DNA from 3 places in the Mesorhizobium sp. M1163 genome. Region 3 is predicted to be linked to each of the others. Evidence: predicted binding sites of a transcription regulator. Region 3 holds the regulator's gene; each other region holds the start of a gene.
The links. The regulator PhoB, encoded in region 3, activates phosphate uptake and scavenging genes when phosphate is short. The targets are predictions, from matches to a motif close to TGTCATNNANCTGTCAT.

Region 1: the regulator PhoB is predicted to act here: its motif matches at 4,215-4,231, upstream of NKH43_RS13820 (inorganic phosphate transporter).
Region 2: the regulator PhoB is predicted to act here: its motif matches at 3,422-3,438, upstream of NKH43_RS27130 (ceramide glucosyltransferase).

The regions. Positions count from the first base shown of each region.
Region 1 is NZ_JAMYMF010000012.1:51,865-58,123, forward strand. It holds gene NKH43_RS13800 (M3 family metallopeptidase) at 1-123, opposite strand, end outside; gene NKH43_RS13805 (hypothetical protein) at 214-624, opposite strand; gene NKH43_RS13810 (carbonic anhydrase) at 636-1,280, opposite strand; gene NKH43_RS13815 (transporter) at 1,448-2,461, opposite strand; gene NKH43_RS13820 (inorganic phosphate transporter) at 2,557-4,161, opposite strand; gene NKH43_RS13825 (TetR/AcrR family transcriptional regulator) at 4,282-4,818, opposite strand; gene NKH43_RS13830 (efflux RND transporter periplasmic adaptor subunit) at 4,969-6,246, shown strand; gene NKH43_RS13835 (efflux RND transporter permease subunit) at 6,243-6,259, shown strand, end outside.
Region 2 is NZ_JAMYMF010000034.1:1,449-7,707, forward strand. It holds gene NKH43_RS27110 (aspartate aminotransferase family protein) at 1-792, shown strand, start outside; gene argF (ornithine carbamoyltransferase) at 807-1,718, shown strand; gene NKH43_RS27120 (Hsp33 family molecular chaperone) at 1,836-2,846, shown strand; gene apaG (Co2+/Mg2+ efflux facilitator ApaG/CorD) at 2,923-3,315, opposite strand; gene NKH43_RS27130 (ceramide glucosyltransferase) at 3,543-4,697, shown strand; gene NKH43_RS27135 (O-succinylhomoserine sulfhydrylase) at 4,750-5,940, opposite strand; SAM riboswitch at 6,011-6,088, opposite strand; gene NKH43_RS27140 (2'-deoxycytidine 5'-triphosphate deaminase) at 6,232-6,259, shown strand, end outside.
Region 3 is NZ_JAMYMF010000026.1:53,556-59,814, forward strand. It holds gene NKH43_RS23255 (sugar ABC transporter permease) at 1-83, opposite strand, end outside; gene xylF (D-xylose ABC transporter substrate-binding protein) at 226-1,266, opposite strand; gene NKH43_RS23265 (ROK family protein) at 1,553-2,797, shown strand; gene phoB (phosphate regulon transcriptional regulator PhoB) at 2,807-3,496, opposite strand; gene phoU (phosphate signaling complex protein PhoU) at 3,513-4,220, opposite strand; gene pstB (phosphate ABC transporter ATP-binding protein PstB) at 4,253-5,056, opposite strand; gene pstA (phosphate ABC transporter permease PstA) at 5,053-5,904, opposite strand; gene pstC (phosphate ABC transporter permease subunit PstC) at 5,908-6,259, opposite strand, start outside.

The DNA.
Region 1 (6,259 bases), on a different contig from region 3:
GGCGGCGTCGAACACCGGAGAAAAATCACCGTCGCCGATGCGCGTGAAATCGGGCAGGCCGAGCGGCCCTTGCCATTCAGTCAGCGGATGGGCGGCGAGGTCGACGGCGGACGGCATGGGCAAACTTTCGCTGGATGGCGGGAGGAGGCGGATCGTCACCGATGTAAGGCGCCGGCCGGCTCCACGCAACAGCACGCCCCGTTCATGATTTCCTCAGTAGCCGTCGCAGTTTTCCGCGATCGCGGCTTGCGAACTGGCGGTGATCTGGTCGTTGGCGACCGCAAAGGTCTCCTGCATCAGCATGTCGTTGCTGGGAAAATCATAGCAGGCGATCACAGTGGTGACGCCGCCCTCGGTCTTCTCGATCCGGTGGCGGATTTCGGCGCCGGCGACGGCGCCTTGCCACTCGGCGATCGAAGCGATGAATTCCTGCTTGCTTTGCACGACGCCGAGGTCGTCGAGCTTGATGCGGACGTCGTCGGCGAGCAGGTCCGACAATTCGGTGCGGTCGGCGACGAGCAGTGCCGAATACCAGCGGTCGATGATCGCGCTGTCGTCGGCGCGGGCGAAATCTGCCGAGCACAGCAGTGCTGCCGCCGCGAACGCGACCGGAATTCGCACCATGCCCTTGTCTCCTACTCCGTCTCCGGCCGCTCGAAATCGCCGGTCTCCTTGTTCATCACCCAAAGCTCACCGGTCGAAATATCGAACCAGGCGCCGTGCAGCGATAGCCGCCCCTTGCCTTCGAGGATCGAGACGCAAGGGAAGGTACGCAGATTGGCGATGGAATATCGGATCGATATGCGCTCCAGCGCGGTCTGGCGCTCGGTCGCGGTCATGAAGGTGCTGGACGATACGGTCTCGGCCGCCGGCGCGATCAGGCTCATCCATTTGCCGATGAAATCACCCGGCGACAACGGCGCGGCCGTGGTGTCGAGTGCCGCGCGGATGCCGCCGCAGCGGCCGTGGCCCATCACCACGATGTTCTTGACCTTGAGGCTCTGCACGGCAAATTCGAGCGCTGCCGATGTCGAGTGGAACTGATCGTCGGGCGCATAGGGCGGCACCAGATTGCCGACATTGCGCAGCACGAACAGTTCGCCCGGCCCAGCATCGAAGATCGCTTCGGGCGCGGCGCGGGAATCGCAGCACGCGACGATCATAGTTTCCGGTGCCTGGCCTTCCCGGGCCAGTGCGCGATAACGCCCGCTTTCGGTGAGATAGCGGCCACTCATGAAATTGCGGTAGCCGGTGAGAAGATGCTCGGGAAGATGGGGCATGGGCAGCGGCGGGAGCCTTTCCGGGTTAAAGGCACGGTTCAATCCCGAAAGGCTCTAGCGCATCGGCCCGAAAATCGGAACCGATTTTCGGAAGGCGGGACGGCGTGGTTTCGACGTGCCAGCCCGTACTTTGCATACAGGCGAACGAACGCCGCCATTAGTCGGCCTCAGAACCGCAGTTTGGCGCCGGCGCGCAGCAAAAGCCAGTAGAACAGGCCGGTCGCGCCGACCGCGAGCAGCATCGCCAGGATGAAGCCGCTGGGGCTGTCGGTGAATGGCAGCCCGCCGGTGTTCATGCCGAATATGCCGACGATCAGGGTGCCCGGCAAAAGCAGTGCGCTCATCACTGCCAGCGCCTTGAGGCTGCGGTTCGATTCGTCGGCAAGCTCGGCCGCAAGCTCCTCCTGCAGCAGCCTTGCCCGGTCGTTGATCATGACGACCTCGCGGTCGAGCCGTTCCAGGCGGGCAGCAAGCCGGCGCAGAACTTCATGTGCGCCGGCGGAAAGGTTCCAGGCGGAACGGTCTTCATCCTGGAAAAGTGCTGCCAGGGCCGAGATCGGCCGATGCAAGGATACGGCAAGGCGGCGCACATCCTTCAGCTGTCGTCTTTCGTCGGCAAGCCGCTCGGTCACGAGATGGTCCTCGACCGCATCGAGCCGCTTCGTCGCCGCGGCGAGCCGCAGGCTGGTGGTCTTGCAAAAAGCCATGACCAGCGTTTCGAACAGCTCGAATGCTGTGGCGGGCCGCAGCCCCGCGGCAAGGGCGGTGTGCACTTCCTCCACCGCCGCCAGCGGATGGCGGCGGCCGGTGACCAGCAGCCGCTCCGAGACCGCAAAATGCAATCTGCCGATGGTCGTCGACTGATGGGCGATCTCGCCATGCAGGTCGGCGGAAATGCCGTGGACGACCCCATTCTCATGCGCCAGCACCAGGCTGTCCTCATGTCCTTCGAGGATTGCATGAGCCGACGCCGGCAGCGCGCAGGCATGGCTGACCCAGGAATGGGCGCGCCGGTCGACAAGGTCGACATGCAGCCAGACCCAGCCGTCCAGTGAGGCCAGCGCGGCCTCTATGTCCCGGGGCGCCAGCGATTCGGGAGCTTTGCCGGGAGCGGCATGATAGGCCCAGACCAGCCCGGGGGCATGATGCTGGTCGTCCGCGGAAGCAATGTCAGATGCGATGCGTCATTCATGGCCGCCGCCGAGACAATGCACGTTCAGGATCCGGGCGGCGCCGGAGCCGGCGCCGCGACATTCTGGCCAAGTCCTATCCCCGCTCAGAATATCTGGCGGAAGATGACGAACAGCACGAAGGCAAGACAGATGGAGACCGGAAGGGTCAGTATCCAGGCCATCAGCATGTTGCGCACTGTCGACCATTGCAGGCCCGAGCCGTTCGCCGCCATGGTGCCGGCAACGCCCGACGACAGCACATGGGTGGTCGAGACCGGCAGGCCGAGATAGTCGGCCGATGCGATGGTCGCCATTGCAACAAGCTCTGCGGACGCACCCTGGCCGTAGGTCAGATGGCTTTTGCCGATCTTCTCGCCGACGGTGACGACGATGCGCTTCCAGCCGACCATGGTGCCGAGGCCGAGCGCCAGCGCGATGGCGACCTTGACCCAGAGCGGGATGAACTTCGTCGCGTTGTCGACCGCCTTGTGATAGGTCGTCACCGCCTTCAGGTCGTCGACCTCCATCGGCAGCAGCTTCTTCTTGTCGATCAGTTTCAGCGCTTCACCGATAAGATAGATGTTGTTGCGGGCGTTGCTGACCAGCGTTGTCGGCAGCTTTTCCACGGACGGATAGGGCGACAACATTGCGCTAGTGTCGTGGATGAAGCTCTGCAGGGCAGGCGTGGTCTCGTCCTTCCAGGTCTTGGTGCGAACGGCGTCACCGACCACGGTTGCCGCGTCGGTCACGGCGACGCCGGGCTTGACGTATTTGCCGAGTACCGTTTCGACCTGCGTCGCTGCGGACTTGTAAGCTTCGAGATAGTTCACGTCCGGTGTGCGGTTGAGCGCGAAGGCGGTCGGCACCACGCCGATCAGGATGAGCATGATGAGGCCCATGCCCTTTTGCCCGTCATTGGAGCCGTGGGCAAAGCTGACGCCGGTGCAGGTGAAGATGAGCAGCGCCCGGATCCACAGCGGCGGCGGAGCGCTCGACTTCGGCGCCTCGTAAAGCTCGCGGTTCCTGACCAGCAGCTTCATCACCAGAAGCAGCAGCCCAGCCAGGCAAAACCCGACCAGCGGCGAGATCAGAAGCGACAGGCCGACATTGCTTGCCTGCGACCAGTCGATGCCGCTGGTGATGGAACCGGCCGGCGCCGTGAACTGGTTGGCGAGGCCGACGCCGATGATCGAACCGATCAGCGTGTGCGAGCTCGAGGCAGGCAGGCCGAGATACCAGGTTCCGAGATTCCACATGATCGCTGCGACCAGCAGCGCGAAGACCATGGCCAGCCCGGAGCTTGATCCGACCTGAAGGATCAGTTCGACCGGCAGCAGCGAAATGATGCCGAAGGCGACCGCCCCGCTGGCGGTGAGCACGCCGAGGAAGTTGAAAAAGCCGGACCACATCACTGCAAGCTCGGCCGGCATGGAATGGGTGTAGATCACCGTTGCCACCGCATTGGCGGTGTCGTGAAAACCGTTGACGAATTCGAAGCCGAGCGCGATCAGCAGCGCCAGGCCAAGCAGGATCCACGGCACCGCGACGGTGCTGGTCAGGTCCTGGCTGAGCGCGTAGCCGACATAGGCAAGGCCGCCCAGGATGATGACGGCGAAGGCCGGCAGAAACCATTTGCCGGTGCTGTTCGGCCGGTCGAGCGGATGCTCCGGCCTTGGAATTCCTGCTTCGCTGGAAACAATATCGACCATACCCCACTCCTCTTGCATTGCAGCAAAGAATGGGAGGACGCTAGGTCGGCACAATGAAGCCTGTGTGACAGCAGGGCACTTTGAGATTGGAGTAGATAGTGCTGGACGGGGGGTCCGGATCTATTCCGCGATCTCAAGCAGGGTCGATATCAGCAGCCGGCGCTCGTCGGCGGAGAGAATGTCCGAACCGAACAGGTTCATGCTGCGAAGCCCTTCGATGGCGAGATAGCAGACCAGCAGCGCCTTGAGATTCGGCGTCTCCTGCTTCAGCCGCTCGAACACTTGCCGCCTGAACGATTTTATCGGCGTCAGGAAATCGGGATCCTCGGCAATCGCCGAAAATATCCAGGATGCCGACGGTTTCGACTCCTCGGCATGCTCGGCCGAAAGCCTGACATAGGCCGCAAGCGGGCTCTCGCCGCTGACGCCGTTGGTGCGGGCGGCCTCAAGCGCCTGTTGGAACGCGCTGAGGTAATCCTCCACCAGCGCCTGCATCAATTTCGCCTTGGTCGGGAAATTGTAGAGAAGACCACCCTTCGACACGCCGGCACGGCTGGCGACCGCATCCAGCGACAGGCTGCCGGGACCCGTCTCGCGCGCCACGTCGGCGGCGGCGGCGAGGATCTTCTCGCGCGAATTTGTTCTGCGGGCCTTCATCAATCGTTCCCCATTCATTAGCTTAAGCGGAATTGACAAGACCGTCCAGACGGTACAGTAAGATTGCCGTCATTTGAAATTGGGACCAGTCACAGGTATGTGTTCCGGTCATCCGACCGTTATGCTGGGCCATGGCCGAGGGGACTGTTCGTGATCAAGCGCTTCATCATCGCCTTCATTCTGCTCGTGCTGGTGTGCGGCGGCATCGTCGGCTTCAACCTGTTCCGCGACAATGCGATCAAACAGTTTTTCGCCACCATGAAGCCGCCGGCCGCGACCGTGTCGACGGTCATCGTCAAACCGATGTCCTGGACGCCCGGCGTCGAGGCGATCGGTACTGTCAGTGCCGTGCGCGGCGTCGACCTGACCGTCGAAACCGCGGGTATCGTCAAGGACATCCAGTTTCATGCCAATCAGAAGGTCGCCGCCAACGCCGTGCTGCTGCAGCTCGACGATGCCGTCGAGCGGGCCGACCTCGTGGCGTCGAAGGCGCAAGCCACATCCGACCAGACGACGCTGATGCGCGCTCTTGAGCTGCAGAAGCGCGGGGTCGGCACCGACGCTACGCTGGACACGGCGCAGGCGGCAGCATCGGTCTCCTCCGCGCAGGTAAACAAGCTGCAAGCGGTGCTCGACCAAAAGCAGTTGACGGCCCCTTTCAAGGGCACCGTCGGTATTCCGAAAATCGACATTGGCCAGTATCTCACACCCGGCACCGCCGTGGTGACCTTGCAGGACATGGACACGATGCGTGTCGATTTCACCGTGCCGGAGCAGCAGCTTCCGCTGCTGAAGATCGGACAGACGGTGCGGCTGGGCATTGGCGGCGGCGACATGCCGTTCGCCGGCATCATCCGCGGTATCGATCCGAAGATCGACCCGACGAGCCGGCTGGTGACGGTGAGGGCGGAGGTCGCCAATCCTGAAGGCAAGCTGACGCCCGGCCAGTTCGTCCAGGTGCGTGTCGAACTGCCGGAGGAGAACAACGTGCTGGCGCTGCCGCAGACTGCGCTGACCTCCAGCCTGTACGGTGACTTCGTCTTCGTGGTGCGCCCGGCCAAATCCGCAGAAGTCAACGGCGCGGCTCCCGAGGCAAAGCCGGAAGAAAAACCAGCCGCGGATGCTGCCAAGCCCGCTGCCGAAGCACCCGCGGCAAAACCCGAAGAAAAGCCGGGCGCTACCCCAGCCAAACCGGCAGCGGAAGCCAAACCGGCAGCGGAAGAACAGAAGCCGCAGCTCGTGCTCGCCCAGGTGTTCGTCAAGCCAGGCCGCCACAACGCCGGCCTGGTCGAGATCCTGGAAGGCATCCAGCCCGGCGACGAAGTCGTTACCGCCGGCCAGAACCGGCTCTCCAACGGCATGTCCGTTGCCGTCGACAACACAATCGATCCGAGCAAGCCGGGGAACCAGCAGGCAGCCCAGCAATGAGCTTTTCCGACCT
Region 2 (6,259 bases), on a different contig from region 3:
ACCATCGCCGCCGGCGGCCAGTACAAATATCTGGAAGGTTTCGGCCCCAAGGTCGACGGCTTCGACCAAGTCGGCTTCGACGACATCGACGCCGCCGAAAAGGCGATCACGCCTGAAACCGCGGCGATCCTGATCGAGCCGGTGCAGGGTGAGGGCGGCATCAGGCAAGTGCCGTCGCAATCGCTGAAGCGGCTCAGGCAGCTCTGCGATCAGCACGGACTGCTCTTGATTTTCGACGAGGTCCAATGCGGCGTCGGCCGCACCGGAAAGCTGTTCGCGCATGAGTGGGCGGGTGTCACACCCGACCTCATGGCGGTGGCCAAGGGCATCGGCGGCGGCTTCCCGATGGGCGCCTGCCTCGCCACCGACGAGGCAGCGGCCGGCATGACCGCCGGCGTGCACGGCACCACCTTCGGCGGCAATCCGCTGGCCATGGCGGTCGGCAATGCCGTGCTCGACGTAGTGCTGGAAGACGGCTTTCTCGATGACGTCCGGCGCAAGGCGCTGCTCTTGAAACAGGGGCTGGCCGGTGTCGCCGACGAATTTCCGGACGTTATCGAAAGCATCAGGGGCACCGGCCTGATGCTCGGCCTTAAATGCGCGATGCCCAACACCAAGGTTACGGTGGCACTGCGCGACCAGCATCTCTTGACGGTTCCGGCCGGCGACAACGTTATCCGTCTGCTGCCGCCTCTCACCGTCACCGATGCCGAGATCCACGAGGGGCTCGAGCGCATTCGTGCCGGCGCCAAGAGCCTGGCGGATGCCATCGTCGCTGCCGCCGCGAAGTAATCCTGGAATTCCTGATGTCCCTTCGCCACTTCACCGATCTTTCCGCCGTTTCCGAAGGCGATCTGCGCTTCATGCTCGACGACGCAGCTGTGCGAAAGGCGAGGCTCAAGGCCGGCGAACGCACCAAGCCGCTCGAAGGCAAGGTGCTGGCGATGATCTTCGACAAGCCCTCGACGCGCACGCGCGTGTCGTTCGACGTCGGCATGCGGCAGTTGGGTGGCGAGACGATCATGCTGACTGGTACCGAGATGCAACTTGGCCGTTCCGAGACTATTGCAGACACGGCCAAGGTGCTGTCGCGCTATGTCGATGCCATCATGATCCGCACCACCTCGCATGACCGGCTGCTGGAACTGACGGAAAACGCTACGGTGCCCGTCATCAACGGGCTGACCGACGAAACCCATCCCTGCCAGTTGATGGCCGACATCATGACCTTCGAAGAGCACCGCGGTCCGGTGGCCGGCAAGACGATCGCCTGGACCGGCGACGGCAATAATGTCCTGCATTCTTTACTGGAGGCCTCTGCGCGGTTCCGCTTCAAGCTGAACGTCGCGGTGCCCGAAGGCAGCGAACCGGCTCAGAGGCATGTCGACTGGTCGAAGGCCAATGGCGGCAAGCTGAAATTCACTCGTTCGCCCGAGGAGGCCGTTCACGAGGCCGACTGCATCGTCACCGACTGCTGGGTCTCGATGGGTCAGGAGCACCGTGCGCGCGGCCACAATGTCTTCTTGCCCTATCAGGTCAACGCGGCCCTGATGGCGAAAGCCAAGCCGGACGCGCTGTTCATGCACTGTCTGCCGGCGCATCGCGGTGAGGAGGTTACCGACGAGGTCATCGATGGGCCGCATTCGGTGGTGTTCGACGAGGCCGAGAACCGGCTCCACGCCCAGAAGGCGGTTTTGGCCTGGTGCCTGGGCGCTTGATCCGGGCCGCCTTGATCCGGGAGTTCGTGGTGCCTATCTCAGGCGCATCACGCAAATCGAGCGCGTCTCGTCGCATGCGCCCCGGAGGGCGGCATCGCCGCGCCCCGGAGCTTTGTCATGTTGGAAACTCGTCAATTGGCTGAACATCAACCCAAGCTCGGCGAGTTCGGCTACGCCGGCGACGACCATGTCGTGCCGTTTGAGGTCGGCCCGCTCGACGTGCGCGGCCGTACCGTCCAGCTCGGGCCGATGCTCGACGCTATTCTCAGCCGCCACGAGTATCCCGAGCCGGTGGCACGACTACTGGCCGAAGCCTGTGTGCTGACCGTCCTGCTCGGAACTTCGTTGAAGTTCGAGGGCAAGTTCATTCTGCAGACCCGCACCGACGGGCCGGTCGATATGCTGGTCGCGGATTTCTCCACGCCGCACGCGCTGCGCGCCTATGCCCGCTTCGATGCCGACCGGCTGGAGGCTTTGACGGCTGCCGGCGAGACGTCGCCGCAGACGCTGCTCGGCAGCGGCGTCCTGGCGCTGACAATCGACCAGGGCGCCCACACGCAACGCTACCAGGGCATCGTCCAGCTCGACGGCGTCACGCTGGAAGAAGCCGCACGCACCTATTTCCGCCAATCGGAGCAGATTCCGACCGACCTACGGCTTTCGGTGGCCAAGCTTCTGACGCCCGGCGTCGGCGGTGCCCGCGAGCAATGGCGCGCCGGTGGCCTGCTGGCACAATTCCTGCCGCAGTCGCCGGAACGCATGCGCGTACCCGACCTTCCCGGGGGCGACGGCGATCCGCGTGAGGAAATCCACGACCCGACCGACAATTCCTGGCAGGAACTGCTGGCGCTGCTTGGTACCATTGAACCGACCGAGCTGATCGATCCGACTATCGGCGCCGAGCGGCTGCTTTACCGGCTGTTCCACGAGCATGGTGTCCGCGTCTTCGGCGGCGTGCCGGTCGCCGACCAGTGCTCATGCTCGAGGGAGAAGATCCGCGGCATCCTCGAGGGTTTTTCCGCCGAGGAGATCAGAGACAGCACCGAGGATGGTAGCATTCACGTCGCCTGCGAATTCTGCTCGAAGCAATATGACTTCGACCCGGCGGAATTTGCAGCGGCTCAATAACGAGCGTCAGTGCGGCTGCCTTCGCAGAACTTGGGTTCCTCGCCCCGCAAGGCGGGAAGAGGAATCAAAGTGAACGTCAATTGACGGTGCGCCGGGTGCCTGGCAAATCGAGTGAGAAGGCGGGGATGGCGACGTCGAAGGTCTCGCCCCGCTTGTTGCGCATTGTGTAGTGCCCGACCATGATGCCGGACGGGGTCGAGAGCGGGCATCCAGACGTATACTGATAGCTGTCGCCGGGGTTGAGTCCCGGTTGCTCGCCGACAACCCCGGGGCCGCGCACTTCCTCGACCTTGCCGGTGCCGTCGGTAATGTGCCAGTAGCGCGACAGAAGCTGCACGAACTCGTCCGACTGATTGTCGATGGTCACCTGGTAGCCCCAGACATAGCGGTTTTGCGGCGGGTCGGAGTGATCCTCCAGATAGAACGGCCTGACCTGCACTTCGATGTTGCGGGTGACGGCGCTGTACATAAACTGCTCCAAAGCAATGTAGATGGAACTTTCGACGCTCAGCGCAGTTTGATCAACGATGCGCGTCATCTCCTTGCCCGACTCAAGCGCAGGTGCCGAAAAACAATGTCATTTAAGTGACACATGACAATGATGGTGTGCAGGCTTGTGCCGGGCGACTCGGTGTTCTGTCGAATTGTTGAAAACGGCCGTCAGGCGGCCGGCATTTCTGGAGTGACCAGATTTCGATGGAACCGACATTCGCAGCCGCCCTCTTTTCCATAGCTCTCCTTCTTTCAAATCTCGCCAGCGTCCTGTTAGCTTCGCTGAAGCTGAAGCGAGCAGCCAGGATCGCATCGCCCGCCGCCACCGTGCTACCGGTATCGATCGTCGTCCCGGCGCGCGGCGTCGAGCCGTTTACCGAGGAGACGCTGGAGCGCGCCTTCTCACTCGACTGGCCGCGCTACGAACTCATCTTCTGCGTCGCCCATGCCGACGACCCCGTGGTCAAGTCGATCACCGCTGCAATGGCGCGTTTTCCGGCTATACGCGCCCGGCTGCTCGTCGGCGACGACCGCATCAGCGGCAATCCGAAACTCAACAATTGCGTGAAGGGTTGGGAAGCGGCGCTTTATCGCTGGGTCATCCTTGCCGATTCCAACGTGCTTATGCCGAGCGATTATGTCCAGCAGCTGATGGCGGCATGGCGGCCCGACACCGGCCTCGTCTGCTCGACGCCGATCGGCTCGCGGCCTGAAGGGTTTTGGGGGGAGGTCGAATGCGCCTTTCTCAACACGCTGCAGGCACGCTGGCAGTACGCTGGAGAGGCGCTCGGCCTTGGCTTCGCCCAGGGCAAGAGCATGTTGTGGAACAAGCCGATGCTTGACGCCAATGGCGGCATCCGCGCACTGGCCGCCGAGATTGCCGAGGACGCCGCCGCGACCAAGCTGGTCAACCGGCTCGGACTGCGGGTCAATCTTGTCGCTTCGCCGTTCGAACAGCCGCTCGGCCGGCGCACGCTTGGCGAGATCTGGTCTCGGCAGGCGCGTTGGGCGCGGCTGCGCCGCGTCACCTTCGCGCTGTTCTTCGCCCCCGAGATCCTGATCGGCGCGGCGCCGCCGCTGGTGCTTGCGCTGATCGCGGCGGCTGACGCCGGCGTCAGCCTGCCGGCAACCGCCATCGCCGTGCTGGTCGCGGCCTACCTGCCGGAATGTGCCCTGGCCTGGGTCAAAGGATGGCACCTGTCGCTGCGCACCATCTTGGCAATGATGGTTCGCGACTGCATGCTGCCGGCGATATGGGCGCGCGGCTGGCTGAGCGGCGCCGTCGACTGGCGCGGCAACGTTATGACCATCCAGACCAAGGCCGTCGCGGAGCTGGAAGAGACCCCGTCCGGCGCCTGACCGGCACGTCCGGCGCGGGCTGTACGAACCCGCTCGCCCTGTTCGGCCAGCCTTATCCGGCAGCTCTCAGCGCTTGCTCGATATCTTCGAGCAGATCGTCGGTATCTTCCAGGCCCACGGAAAGCCTGAGCGTTCCCGGTCCGATGCCGAGCTCGGCGCGGGCCTCATCGGTCAAATTCTTGTGCGTGGTCGTCGCCGGATGGGTGATCAAGCTCTTGGCGTCGCCGAGATTGTTGGAAATCAGCACGATGTCGAGCGCGTTCTGGAAAGCAAAGGCCGCCTGCTTGCCGCCCTTCACATCCAGGCAGATCAGCGTCGAACCACCCGACATCTGCTTCTTGACCACGGCCGCTTGCGGGTGGTCGGCACGGCCGGGATAGATGACGCGGGCGATTTGCGGGCGCTCGGCGAGGAAATCCGCGATGCGGCCGGCACTTTCCGTCTGCTGGCGTACGCGCAGCGGCAGCGTCTCCAGGCCTTTCAGCAGGGTCCAGGCATTGAAGGGCGAGAGGCTGGGGCCGGTGTGGCGGAAATAGTCATGCAGGTTCTCGTCGATCCATTTTTTGTCCGACAAGATAACGCCTCCAAGGCAGCGCCCTTGGCCGTCAATATGCTTGGTGGCCGAATAGACGACGATATGGGCGCCGAGCTGCAAGGGTTTCTGCTGCAAGGGCGTGGCGAAGACATTGTCGACGATCAGCCTGGCGCCGATCGAGTTGGCAAGTGCCACGACGGCGGCGATGTCGACCACCTCCAGCGTTGGGTTGGTCGGGCTTTCCAGGAAGAACAGTTTGGTGTTCGGCTTGACCGCCTGTTCCCAATTGGCGATGTCAGTGCCATCGACCAGCGTTGCCTCGATGCCGTATTTCGGCGCCAGCGTCTCGACCACCCAGCGGCAGGAGCCGAACAATGCGCGCGCCGCCACGATATGGTCGCCCGCCTTGGCGCTGCACAGCAATGCTGCCGTCACCGCCGCCATGCCGGACGCCGTGGCGCGCGCGTCCTCGGCGCCTTCCAGCGCGCACATACGCTTTTCGAACATGTCGACCGTCGGATTGGCATAGCGCGAATAGATGAAGCCCGGCTCCTCACCCTTGAAGCGCGCTTCCGCTGCTTGCGCCGTCTCGTAGACATAGCCTTGGGTGAGATACATCGCCTCAGAGGTCTCGCCGAAGCCGGAACGCAGCGTCCCGGCATGCACGAGTGCGGTCTGAGGCTTCCAGTCGCGCTTCTTGGTCATCATTCTATCCAAACACCAAAAATGGTCCAAACAACAAAAAACCGGTCGCGAAAGTCGCAACCGGTCCATATGGCCTTGCGGCCCGACGGTCCTTTAGCGACTTGTTTAACGTGGCTGCAAGCCGACCGGCCAAATCACCACGGGATAACGAGCTTTAGACCCGCACCACGCTTGCGTCAATTGCCGGCATGATTAAGACGGTTGTACCAAGCAGGTGCCAAAGGCGTCCACGGTTTGTGGCAAGGACCTGTGACGAAACAAGACCTCGCCCGGTGTTCGAACGGAGCCAGACCCTTGCGGCAGACAGGCATTCTTCCCGATC
Region 3 (6,259 bases):
CGGGCAACGACGCCGGCCTCCGATTCCCGCGCCCGGTCTGCCGTCGAGCTGTCGACCGGCGTGTTGGAAGTCGTGTCGGTCATGATGTTTCTCCCGCCGGGTTGCCGTCTGCCGCGGATGCCGGAAGCAGCCTAGAAGTTATCCGCCGGAAGCGGAAAAACAATTCTTTCTTGAAAAAACGCCGCGGCAAGCGGCCGCGGCGTTCGGACTTCTCGGAAACTCGGATCAGTTGCAGACCGGAACAGCGCCCGCCGCCACGCCCGCGCAGACCTCTTCTTTCTTGATCCAGCCGGCGTCGATGACGACGTTGAGGTTGTCCTTGGTGATGGCGACCGGGGTCAGGAACAGGGACTTTACGGTGTTGCCGCCGGGCGTGGTGAAATCCTTCACGCCGGCAATGTCGGTCATCTGCTTGCCGTCGGCCAATTGCGAGGCGATCTCGGCGGCGTTCTTGCCGAGCTCGCGCGCGTCCTTCCACACCGAGACCGTCTGTGTGCCGAGCGCGATGCGGTTCAGCGCGGCGTGGTCGCCGTCCTGGCCCGAGACCGGAACCGATCCAGCCAACCCTTGCGCCGTCAGTGCGGCGACGACGCCGCCGGCAGTGCCGTCGTTAGCGGCGACCACCGCATCGACCTTGTTGTCGTTCGCGGTCAGGAACTGTTCCATGTTCTTCTGGGCGTTGGCCGGCAGCCAGCCGTCGGTATAGGCCTCGCCGACATTCTTGATCTTGCCGCTGTCGATGGCGTCCTTCAGCACTTCCATCGAACCGGCAAAAAGGAAATCGGCATTCGGATCGGCGCCCGAGCCCTTGATGAAGACATAGTTGCCTTCCGGCTTCACCTTGAACACGTCGCGGGCCTGCATGCGGCCGACTTCCTTGTTGTCGAAGGTCAGGTAAAAGACGTCCTTGTTCTCGATCAGCCGGTCGTAGCCGACAACCGGAATACCTTCGTCCAGCGCCTTTTGCACGGCCGGCCCTATCGCCGAGGCGTCCTGCGCCAGGATGATCAGTGCGTTGGCGCCCTGCGAGATCAGGCTCTCGACGTCGGTGAGCTGCTTGCCCGGATTGGACTGTGCGTCGGCGGAGATATACTTGTCGCCGGCAGCCTCGATGGCCGCCTTCATTGCGGCTTCGTCGGTCTTCCAGCGCTCTTCCTGGAAGTTCGACCAGGAAACGCCGATGACCTTGTCCTTAGCCTGCGCCACCGACGCAAGCGCCAGCGTCATGGCGACACCCGCCAGAATGGCGGTCGTGAATTTCTTCATCATATCCTCCCTGCGCCGCGTACGGCGTGACCAATTGGCCCCAAAGGCCAGCTTAGAGGCGCTAATTTTTTCGAGCCTCGAAAAAATACTGGCCCGATCTCCCGCTGCTGTCAACATCGATTCTGATGGATTTTGATGTTGCTGCGACTTTTTTCGAGCTTCGGAATAAACGATGACAGCGCCACCTGCATCTGACACTATTTGCCTCATCCGACACTATTTGTCGGCATTACCGACGGCTTCCGGTTCATGAGCGGCCGCGGCAAACCGGGAGGAAAGCAAAACGATGTCGGTCGGAATCCGCCATGACGATTTGCGCCGGCGCAACCGGGCGATGGTGATCTCGGCCGTGCGCCGGGCCGGCCAGCCATCGCGTACGGAGATCGCCGCAACCACCGGCCTCAGCCATTCGACCATATCGGCGATCTCCTCCGACCTGATACGGGAAGGCATCCTCGCCGAGAGCAAGGCAAGCGAACCCGTTTCGTTGAAACGCGGTCGTCCGCAGGTCGGCCTCGCCCTCAATCCGGAAGCGGCGGCGGTGCTGACCGTGGTGTTGTCGCTGAATTTCCTGTCGGCCGCCATCATCGACTATGCGGGGCAGGTGGTCGCCGAGGAACAGCGCCGGCTGGACACGCTGACCATGCCGCGCGACGAACTGATCCGCGAATGCATGGCCATCGTCCGGCGCCGGCTGGACGATCCAGATCTTGACGTCCGCAGTGTCGCCCGCATCGCCCTGGCGATTCAGGGAATTACCGACTCCCCTGCACGCGCCATGCTGTGGTCGCCGATCACGCCCCAGACGGACATCGCCTTTGCCGACATGCTGGAAGATGAATTCGGCATCCCGGCCACGGTGGAGAACGACTGCAATATGATGGCGGTGGCTTTGCGCTGGCGCGATCCGGATCGCTATCGCGACGACTTCATCGCCATCCTGCTTTCGCACGGCATCGGCATGGGGCTGGTGTTGAAGGGCGAGCTGTTCACCGGCACGCATTCCTCGGGCGGCGAGTTTGGCCACATGATCCATCGTCCGGGCGGCGCGCTCTGCCGTTGCGGGCGGCGCGGCTGCATCGAGGCCTATGCCGGCAATTACGCCATCTGGCGCAACGCCACGCAGATGAGCGAAGACAGCCAACCGGTCGCCGACGTCAGCGACGCCGACATGCGCGCGCTGGCGGTTCGGGCGCGCGAGAAGGACGGGCCGGAACGCGAAGCCTACCGCAAGGCCGGCGAAGCGCTGGGTTTCGGTCTCGGCTCGCTGTTCGCGCTGATCGATCCGGCACCGGTCGCAATGGTCGGCGCCAGTGCCGCCGCCTTTGATCTGATCGAGCCGGCCTTGCGGAAGGCCATCGCCCAGACCGCCGGCGGCCAGCATTCGGGCTCGATCTCCTTCGATACCGAGCCGAACGAATTGCCGCTGATCCGCGAAGGCTGTGCAATGCGGGCGTTAAGCTTCGTCGACCAGCAGATTTTCGCGCCGGGCGCGCAAATGAGGCCCGGCGTCAGAAAGAACGTAGCCTGACTGGGCGGGTCAATCTTCCCTGATCGCGTAGCCGGCACCGCGGATGGTGCGGATGACATCAGGCATGCGGCCGTTGTTGACGGCTTTGCGCAGCCGCCCGACATGCACGTCGACGGTGCGTTCGTCGATATAGATCGTCTCGCCCCAGACATTATCGAGTAACTGGCTGCGCGAGAAGACGCGGCCCGGATGCCGCATCATGAATTCGAGCAACCGGAATTCGGTCGGCCCGAGCCGGATCTCGGTCTTCTTGCGATACACCCTGTGCGATTCGCGATCGAGCACGATGTCGCCGACCTTCAGCACGCTGGACAGCACTTCCGGCTTGGCGCGGCGCAGCAGCGCCTTGACCCTGGCCATGAATTCCGGTGTCGAAAACGGTTTGACCAGATAGTCGTCGGCGCCGGTCGAAAGACCGCGTACCCGGTCGCTCTCCTCGCCGCGCGCGGTCAGCATGATGATCGGCAGCCGTTCGGTTTCGGGGCGCACCCGCAACCGGCGGCAGAGCTCGATGCCGGAAACCGCTGGTATCATCCAGTCGAGCACCAGAAGATCGGGCACATTCTCCTGCAAACGGATCTCGGCTTCGTCGCCGCGTGTCACCACCTCGACCTGGTAGCCTTCGGATTCGAGATTGTAGCGGAGCAGCACACCCAACGGCTCCTCGTCCTCCACCACCATTATGCGTGGTGCGATCATCGGCTGGGCACCCCCATCATGTCGCCGGTGCGGACATTGTCGTTTCGTCTTGCTTCGGACGATTGACCGGCAATTGCTCGCCGGTCAGCACATAATACGCATTTTCGGCGATGTTGGTGACATGGTCGCCGATCCGCTCCAGATTCTTGGCGCAGAACAGCAGATGCGTGCAAGCGGTGATGTTGCGCGGGTCTTCCATCATGTAGGTCAACAGTTCGCGGAACACCGACGTATATTTGACGTCGATGCGCTCGTCGGCGGCGCGTAGCTTGGCCAACGCGGCCGCATCGCCTGCAGCATACTCCTCGATGACGCCCTGCACCTGGATGAGCACCAGCTGCGCCATCGCATCGATGGAATGCGATAGGTCGCGCGGTGTGACGCTAAGGCCGACCGCACTCACACGCTTGGCGATATTCTTGGCAAGGTCGCCGATGCGTTCGAGATCGCCGGCCATGCGGATCGCCCCGACGACATGGCGCAGATCGTGGGCCATCGGCTGGCGCTTGGCGATCAGGGTGATGGCGCGGTCGTCCAGTTCGCGTTGACGCGCATCCATGATGGCATCGTCGGAAACGACGCGTTGCGCCAGCACGTTGTCAGAATTCAACAGGGCCTTGGTCGCCCCGCCGACCATCGAACCGGCGAGGTCGGCCATGTCGCGGATCAGCTTGCTGATCTGCTCGAGATCCTCGTCGAAAGAAGCGACTGTGTGTTCGCCCATGGTCCTGTCCTTATATGCATGATCGGAACGGCTCAGCCGAAGCGGCCGGTGATGTAATCCTGCGTGCGCTTCTCGCGGGGCGACGTAAAGATCTTCTCGGTCCGGTCGAACTCGACCAGTTCACCCAGATACATGAAGGCGGTCTGGCGCGACACGCGCGCCGCCTGCTGCATGTTGTGGGTGACGATGACGATCGTGTAATCGGCTTGCAACTCGTCTATCAGCTCCTCGATCTTGGCGGTCGACAGCGGGTCGAGTGCCGAAGCCGGCTCATCGAGCAGAATGACTTCCGGCTTCACCGCCACGGTGCGGGCAATGCAAAGCCGCTGCTGCTGGCCGCCTGACAGGCTCAAGCCGCTGGCGTTGAGCTTGTCCTTGACCTCGCCCCACAGCGCGGCCCGCTTCAACGCTTGTTCGACGCGGCCGTCCATTTCGGACTTGCCGAGATTCTCATAGAGCCTGACCCCGAAGGCGATGTTCTCGTAGATCGACATAGGGAACGGCGTCGGCTTCTGGAACACCATGCCGATCTTGGTCCTCAGGAGATTGAGATCCTGCGAGCGGTCGAGAATGTTCTTGCCGTCGAGCAGCACCTGGCCCTCGGCTGTCTGCTTCGGGTAGAGTTCGTAGATGCGGTTGAACACACGCAGCAGCGTCGATTTCCCGCAGCCCGAAGGGCCGATGAAGGCAGTGACGCTGCGCTCGGGCAGCGACAAGGTGATGTCCTTCAACGCCTTGCTCTGGCCGTAGTAGAAGTTGAGGTTCTTGACCTCGATCTTCGTCTTCTCGGCGACCGTTTCGGTCATCGTCATGTCCGGGGACAACATCTGTGTCATCTGTCCTCTCTGCGTCCGGTAAGGCTGCGGGCGAGGATGCTCAAGCCCAGAACCGTCAGGGTGATTATGAGTGCGCCGGTCCACGCCAGTTGCTGCCATTCCTCGTAAGGGCTGAGAGCGAACTGGAAGATGGTCACCGGCAGGCTGGCCATCGGCGCGTTGATATTGCTGCTCCAGAACTGGTTGTTGAGCGCGGTGAAGAGCAGCGGCGCCGTCTCGCCGGAAATGCGTGCTATCGCCAGCAATATGCCGGTGACGATGCCGGACAATGCGGCGCGGTAGGCGACCGAACGGATCACCACCCAACGCGGCGCGCCGATCGCGGCACCGGCTTCACGCAACGCGTTCGGCACCAGGTTGAGCATGTCTTCAGTGGTGCGCACGACCACCGGAATGACCAGGATGGCAAGCGCAACGGCGCCGGCTATGGCCGAGAAATGCCCCATTGGCCGCACCATCAACTCATAGACGAACAAGCCGATGATGATCGAGGGCGCCGACAACAGGATGTCGTTGATGAAGCGCACGACGGTGGTGATGCGCGAGAAACGCCCATATTCGGCCATGTAGGTTCCCGCCAGCACGCCGATCGGCGTGCCGACGACAACGGCGATGATCGTCATCACCAGGCTGCCCGCGATTGCATTGAGCAGGCCGCCGGCCTCGCCTGGCGGTGGCGTCATCTCGGTGAAGACCGCGAACGAAAGCCCGGCTGTGCCCTTATAGACCAGTGCACCGAGAATGAGCGCCAGCCAGGCAAGCCCGATGCCGGCGGCGACGACGCAAAGCGCCATCATCACCGAATTCCTGGCTTTGCGGCGGCTGTGGAGCGATGAGGATGTCGACATCGGTCAGGCTCCCGTACGGGCGTCGATCCGCATCAGCATATAGCGGGCGGCGGCAAGGATCAGGAAAGTGATGACGAACAGGATCAGGCCGAGCGAAACCAGAGAGGAGGTGTAGAGATCGCCGTCGGCCTCGGTGAATTCATTGGCGATGGTCGCCGAGATCGTCGTGCCCGGCGCGAACAGAGAGGCGCTGATGCGGTGAGCGTTGCCAATGACGAAGGTCACCGCCATGGTTTCGCCGAGCGCGCGGCCGAGGCCAAGCATGACGCCGCCCATGATACCGATGCGGGTATAGGGAATGACCACGCGCCGGGTCACTTCCCAGGTCGTGCAACCGATGCCGTAGGCCGATTCC